Regions from separate parts of the Rhodoferax sp. SPJ4 genome, predicted to be linked through region 2. Evidence: predicted binding sites of a transcription regulator. Region 2 holds the regulator's gene; the other holds the start of a gene.
What was found. The regulator HrcA, encoded in region 2, represses chaperone genes, less so after heat shock. The targets are predictions, from matches to a motif close to TTAGCACTCNNNNNNNNNGAGTGCTAA.
Positions count from the first base shown of each region.

Region 1: the regulator HrcA is predicted to act here: its motif matches at 1,280-1,306, upstream of groES (co-chaperone GroES).

Region 1 covers NZ_JBYZMN010000002.1:35,137-38,545, reverse strand. The annotation lists gene AC4BAR_RS07600 (CocE/NonD family hydrolase) at 1-1,012, opposite strand, end outside; gene groES (co-chaperone GroES) at 1,391-1,681, shown strand; gene groL (chaperonin GroEL) at 1,725-3,377, shown strand.
Region 2 covers NZ_JBYZMN010000001.1:386,094-389,502, reverse strand. The annotation lists gene AC4BAR_RS01890 (RelA/SpoT family protein) at 1-160, shown strand, start outside; gene greB (transcription elongation factor GreB) at 178-735, opposite strand; tRNA gene AC4BAR_RS01880 (tRNA-Arg) at 856-932, opposite strand; tRNA gene AC4BAR_RS01875 (tRNA-Ile) at 1,013-1,089, opposite strand; gene hrcA (heat-inducible transcriptional repressor HrcA) at 1,112-2,134, opposite strand; gene AC4BAR_RS01865 (NAD kinase) at 2,171-3,046, shown strand; gene recN (DNA repair protein RecN) at 3,043-3,409, shown strand, end outside.

The DNA.
Region 1 (3,409 bases), on a different contig from region 2:
GCAAGGCATTGACCTTGCCACCGGGCACAGGCGCGTAGCGCGGCCGGGTGCCGGGTCCGCCATTGGTGGCCACGGCCTGGCCGTCGCAGAAATAGCGGTTGCTGTGGTACAGCAACAGGTCTTTCAGGCCGGGGGTGAGTTCGTTCTGGGCGAAGGAGGTGACGAAGCCGTTGAAGATGAAGGGATCGAAGCCAGTAGCGGTTTTCAGGCCGGTGAGGTTGCCGATGCCGAACAGGCTGAGGTTCCACAGCGTCTTGGGCGTGTTGCCCGGGGCCAGGCTGTAGGTCAGGTCATGCGGTGCCCACATCGGCACCATCGCGTCCAGCCGCTTCTTGGGATCGATGTTGTGGATCAGGTACTGGAACATGCCGCCGTAAGACGTCCCGATGGAACCCACCACCAGGTTGTGCGGGTCGGTGCCGTCGGCGCTCGGGCCATACTTGAGCCAGGCCAGGTTGGCCTCAGCCCAGTCGAGCACAGCCAGCAGATTCTGGCCTTCGAAGTCGGGGTCCATCACCCGGTCGGAGCCGTTGCTGTCGCCGTGGGCCCGTTCGTCGATGCTGATGACGCCATAGCCCTTGTCGATGAAGACACCGATGTCGGTGAAGTCCGAGCCCAATGGGTTGGCAAAGTCCACCTTCAGCGGGCCAAAGGGCACCGGGCGGCTCTTGTAGCGTGCGCCCTGGAAACCATGGCTGTGCAGGATCAGCGGGTAGGTCTGGCCGCCGGTGAGCGTGGCCGGCTCAAACACGGTGAACGCCACGGTGTCGCCGGTGGCGGGTACCTTGAGCGACACCGAGTAGGTTTTGCCCGCGCGGGACTGCCCCGCGGTGGGCAGTGAAGGGATCGCCTCGGCGCTGACCGACGCTGAACCCGAGGCGCTGGCGCCGCTGCCGCTGGCCACGCCGCCGACCGAAGGCGCCTGGGCCACCGCGGTTTTTTCGGCCGCACCATCGCCGCCGCCGCAGGCCGCCAACGCGCCACAGAGCAGCACAACCGAGATCAATCGCATGGGGAACTCCTTCAGGGGCAGGGCAAAGGACAGACCACCCCCTGGGGGCGTCCGTCTCGATTCGGTACTTATCGGTACCAGACTATCGTCGCAAATGCGAACTTTCGGTGTCGCCAAATCGACTTTCCAGGCTGAGAAAGAAGTCTTTTTGCATCAGACCGGGCATTTGTCACGCACTCGGGTGCCCGGCGCCTAGGCTCTGCCATGCTGCACTCGCCGCGCGAAGCGGCAGGCCCACCCTTGAAAGCCGGACAAAAGACCTTATGATTAGCACTCGCGCAGATGGAGTGCTAACAACATCCGCTGCCCGTTGCCCGGCGTCGGCCCTGCCCGCCGCCCACCGTTTGCACCATCTTTATGTTTAAAACAGGAGAACCCATGAAACTTCGCCCCCTGCACGACCGCGTCATCGTCAAACGCATCGAGAGCGAGACCAAGACCGCCTCGGGCATCGTGATCCCTGACAACGCCGCAGAAAAGCCGGACCAGGGCGAGATCCTGGCCGTGGGCCCGGGCCGCAAGACCGACAAGGGTGAAGTGATTGCCCTGAACGTGAAGGTCGGCGACCGCGTGTTGTTCGGCAAGTACAGCGGCCAGACCGTCAAGGTCGACGGCGACGAGTTGCTGGTGATGAAGGAAGACGACCTGTTCGCGGTCGTCGAGAAGTAATCCCCCCCGCCCCCATTAACTGACTGAATTCGGAGATATCAACATGGCAGCAAAAGACGTCATTTTCGGCGGCGAAGCCCGCGCACGCATGGTTGAAGGCGTGAACATCCTGGCCAATGCGGTCAAGGTGACCCTGGGGCCCAAGGGCCGCAATGTGGTGCTGGAGCGCTCCTTCGGCGCCCCCACCGTGACCAAGGACGGTGTGTCCGTGGCCAAGGAAATCGAGCTGAAGGACAAGCTGCAGAACATGGGCGCACAGATGGTCAAGGAAGTTGCTTCCAAGACCTCCGACATCGCCGGTGACGGCACCACCACCGCCACCGTGCTGGCCCAGAGCATCATCCGCGAAGGCATGAAGTACGTCGCCGCCGGCATGAACCCCATGGACCTGAAGCGCGGCATCGACAAGGCCGTGACGGCCCTGGTCGCCGAGCTGAAGAAAGCCTCCAAGGCCACCACCACCTCCAAGGAAATCGCGCAAGTCGGCTCGATCTCGGCCAACAGCGACGAAACCATCGGCCGCATCATCGCTGACGCGATGGACAAGGTCGGCAAGGAAGGCGTGATCACCGTGGAAGACGGCAAGTCGCTCGAGAGCGAACTCGACGTCGTTGAAGGCATGCAGTTCGACCGCGGTTACCTGTCGCCCTACTTCATCAACAACCCCGAAAAGCAGGCCGCCCTGCTGGACAACCCCTTCGTGCTGCTGTTCGACAAGAAGATCAGCAACATCCGTGACCTGTTGCCCACGCTGGAGCAAGTTGCCAAGGCCGGCCGTCCGCTGCTGATCATTGCCGAAGACGTCGAGGGCGAAGCCCTGGCGACCCTGGTGGTCAACACCATCCGCGGCATCCTGAAGGTCGTGGCTGTCAAGGCCCCGGGCTTTGGCGACCGCCGCAAGGCCATGCTGGAAGACATCGCCATCCTGACCGGTGGCAAGGTCATCGCTGAAGAAGTCGGTCTGACGCTGGAGAAGGTCACCCTGGCCGATCTGGGCCAGGCCAAGCGCATCGAAGTGGGCAAGGAAAACACCATCATCATCGACGGCGCCGGTGCCGCTGGCGACATCGAAGCCCGCGTGAAGCAAATCCGCGTGCAGATCGAAGAAGCCACCAGCGACTACGACCGTGAAAAGCTGCAAGAACGCGTGGCCAAGCTGGCCGGCGGCGTGGCCGTGATCAAGGTTGGCGCGGCCACCGAAGTCGAAATGAAGGAAAAGAAGGCCCGCGTGGAAGACGCGCTGCACGCCACCCGCGCTGCGGTGGAAGAAGGCATCGTGGCCGGTGGCGGCGTGGCCCTGCTGCGTGCCAAGCAATCCGCTGGTGTCATCAAGGGCGACAACGCCGACCAGGAAGCCGGCATCAAGCTGGTGCTGCGTGCAATTGAAGCGCCGCTGCGCGAGATCGTTTACAACGCCGGTGGCGAAGCCTCGGTGGTCGTGAACGCCGTGCTGCAAGGCAAGGGCAACTACGGCTTCAATGCCGCCAACGACACCTACGGTGACATGATCGAGATGGGCATTCTGGACCCGACCAAGGTGACCCGCACCGCGCTGCAAAACGCCGCGTCCGTGGCCTCGCTGATGCTGACCACCGAGTGCATGGTGGCCGAGGCGCCGAAGGAAGACGCCGGCGCCGGCGGCATGCCTGGCGGTGGCATGGGCGGCATGGGTGGCATGGGCGGCATGGACATGTAAGCCCTGGCGCGCCCCTGGGGCGTGCCTGCCGA
Region 2 (3,409 bases):
CATCACCCATGTGGACATGGGCGAAGAGCCGGTGCAGGAAGCCACCGACCTGCGTTTTGTGGTGTCGGTGCGCGATGTGGCCCACCTGGACGCCGCGCTGCGCCAGCTCAAACGCACGCCCATGGTGTTGCGGGCGGTGCGGGCCCAGCCCTCGCGCTGAAGCCTCAACGCCGGCTCTCAGCCCGGCGGCGCCGGGTAGGAAACCGCCAACACCTCGATGGCCTGTGGTCCGGCCGGGGTGACCAGCGTCACCGTGTCGCCCTCGCGCGCCTTGAGCAGCGCCCGGGCCACCGGTGCAATCCAGCTCACCTGTCCCTGGGCGCTGTCGGCCTCGTCGATGCCCAGAATGGTGATGGTTTTTTCATCGCCCGCGTCATTGCAGTAGGTGACGGTGGCGCCGAAGAACACCTGGTCGCTGCCATGGTGCAGGCTGGGGTCGCTGACCTCGGCAATCTCCAGCCGCTTGGTCAGAAAGCGGATGCGGCGGTCGATCTCGCGCAAACGCTTTTTGCCGTAGATGTAGTCGCCGTTCTCCGAGCGGTCACCGTTGCGCGCCGCCCAGTGCACCGCTTCCACCACCTTGGGCCGCTCGTCATCGATCAGCGACAGCAGCTCGGCCCGCAGCCGCGCACAGCCCTGGGGGGTGATGTAGTTCTTGCCCCCGGCCGGCAGGGGCGGCAACGAGGCGCCATCGTCCTCGTCGTCATCGGATTCTTTGGTGAAGGCTTTGCTCATGAGGAACACCGGGTCATCGATGCCGGTTGTACCAGACCCTGGCCGGTGCAGGCGGTCGGCGCGTTGAAATCCACGCGGAAATGAAAAAAGGGGTCTGCAATTGCAGACCCCTTTTCCATTTGGTGCGGCTGGCAGGAATCGAACCCACGACCCCTTGGTTCGTAGCCAAGTACTCTATCCAGCTGAGCTACAGCCGCTAAGCTTCGTATTCTAGCACGGTGATTTGGGTCATCCGTCAGGCGTTCGAATTTTTATTACCCCAGCCAAAAAATACAGTTGGTAGGGCGTGTTGGACTTGAACCAACGGCCAAAGGATTATGAGTCCTCTGCTCTAACCAACTGAGCTAACGCCCCCCGCCTTTGATTGTAGGCGGCGCTAGTTGTTGTGACTGAGTGCGTTGCCCACCAGCTTGGAGGTGATGTCAACGATTTGGATCATCTTTTCATAGGGCATGCGGGTCGGGCCGATCACGCCCAGCGTGCCCACCACCTCGCCGTCCACCTCGTAGGATGCACTGACCACCGACAACTCCTCGATGGGCACATACTGGCTCTCGCCGCCGATGTAGATGCGCACACCCTCGGCGCGGCTGGACACGTCCAGCAAACGCATCAGCTGCGTCTTCTGCTCGAACAACTGGAAGGCGCGGCGCAGGTGGTCCATGTCGTGCGAGAAGTCGCTGACGGCCAGCAGGTTGCGTTCACCGGCAATCACCACTTCGTCCTGCGCGCCCATCATGGCCTCGGAACTCACGTCCACCGCGGCCTTCATCAGCGTGGCGATTTCGCCGCGCAGCTGCTCCACCTCCAGCTTCAGCCGCTCGCGCACCTGCTCCATCGCCATGCCGGCGTAGTGGGCGTTGAGGTAGTTGGCAGCCTCCACCAGCTGGCTTTGCGAATGGTCGACCTCGGTGAAAATCACCCGGTTCTGCACATCGCCCTGGGGCGACACCATGATGACCAGCAGCCGCCGCTCCGACAGGCGCAGGAATTCGATGTGGTGGAACACCGAGGTGCGCTTGGGCACCATCACCACACCGACGAACTGCGACAGGTTGGACAACAGGTTGGCTGCGCTGGCAATCACCCGCTGTGGCTGGTCGGGCGCCAGCATCGGCGGATTCAGCCCGCCAGAGCCCAGCAGCGCGTGCTTCTGGGCCGTCAGCATGGTGTCGACGAACAGGCGGTAACCGCGGGCCGTGGGAATCCGGCCGGCCGAGGTGTGGGGGCTGACAATCAGCCCCAGGTCTTCCAGGTCGGCCATCACATTGCGGATGGTGGCCGGCGACAGGTCCAGGCCCGAGGCCTTGGACAAGGTGCGTGACCCCACGGGTTGACCGTCGGCGATGTAGCGCTCCACCAGCGCCTTCATCAGCATCTTTGCGCGTTCATCAAGCATCACCGGATTTTAGGGAGGTTGTGATGTAATTTGTGAATGATCAAGTTCCAGCAGGTGGCCATCATTGGCAAGTACAACGCCCTGGGGTCGCGCAATGCCCTGGAAGATGTGGCCCATTTCCTGGATGCACAAGGCTGTGAGGTGGTGTTTGAGCGCGACACCGCCTCCAACGTGGGCATGACCCAGTACCCGGTGATGGACGTGCAGACCATCGGCGCGACCTGCGATCTGGGCCTGGTGGTGGGTGGCGACGGCACCATGCTGGGCGTGGGCCGCCAGCTGGCCACCTCGGGCGTGCCGCTGATCGGCATCAACCAGGGCCGGCTGGGTTTCATCACCGACATCCCCTTCAACGGCTACCAGGCCATGCTGGGCCCCATGCTGCGCGGCCATTACGAGGAAGACCGGCGCTGCCTGATGCACGCCAAGGTGGTGCGGGACGGCCGCTGCGTCTATGACGCCACCGCGATGAACGACGTCGTGGTCAACCGCGGCGCCTCCTCCGGCATGGTGGAGCTGCGGGTCGAGGTCGATGGCCGCTTTCTGGCCAACCAGCGGGCCGACGGGCTGATCATCGCCACCCCCACCGGGTCCACGGCCTACGCGCTGTCGGCCGGCGGGCCGCTGATGCACCCGTCGATTGCCGGCTGGCTGCTGGTGCCGATCGCCCCCCACACCCTGTCCAACCGGCCCATCGTGCTGGCCGACTCCGGCGAGATCGCCATCGAGATCGTCGCGGGCCGCGACGCCAGCGCCAATTTCGACATGCACTCGCTGGCCTCGCTGATGATTGGCGACCGCATCACCGTGCGCCGCTCCAAACACCAGGTCATCTTCCTCCACCCCACCGGCTGGAGTTATTTCGACACCCTGCGCCAGAAGCTCCACTGGAACGAGGGGGTGGCGGCATGAGCCTGCGCCACATCAGCCTGCGCGACTTCGTCATCGTCCACCGGCTGGAGCTGGACCTGGCCGACGGCTTTTGTGTGCTGACCGGCGAAACCGGCGCCGGCAAGTCCATCCTGGTCGACGCCTTGCAGCTGGCCCTGGGGGCGCGGGCCGACGCGCTGGTGGTGCGCGAAGGCGCGGCCCGGGCCGACATCGGCGCCGAGTTCGACCAGGTCGAGCACCTGGCTGGCTGGCTGGACGACAACGGCTTCGAGGCCAACCCCACGCTGCTGCTGCGCCGAACCATCGACGCCCAGGGCAAGAGCCGCGCCTGGGTCAACGGCAGCGTGGCCACCGCCACCCAGCTGCGGGCGCTGGGCGACCAGC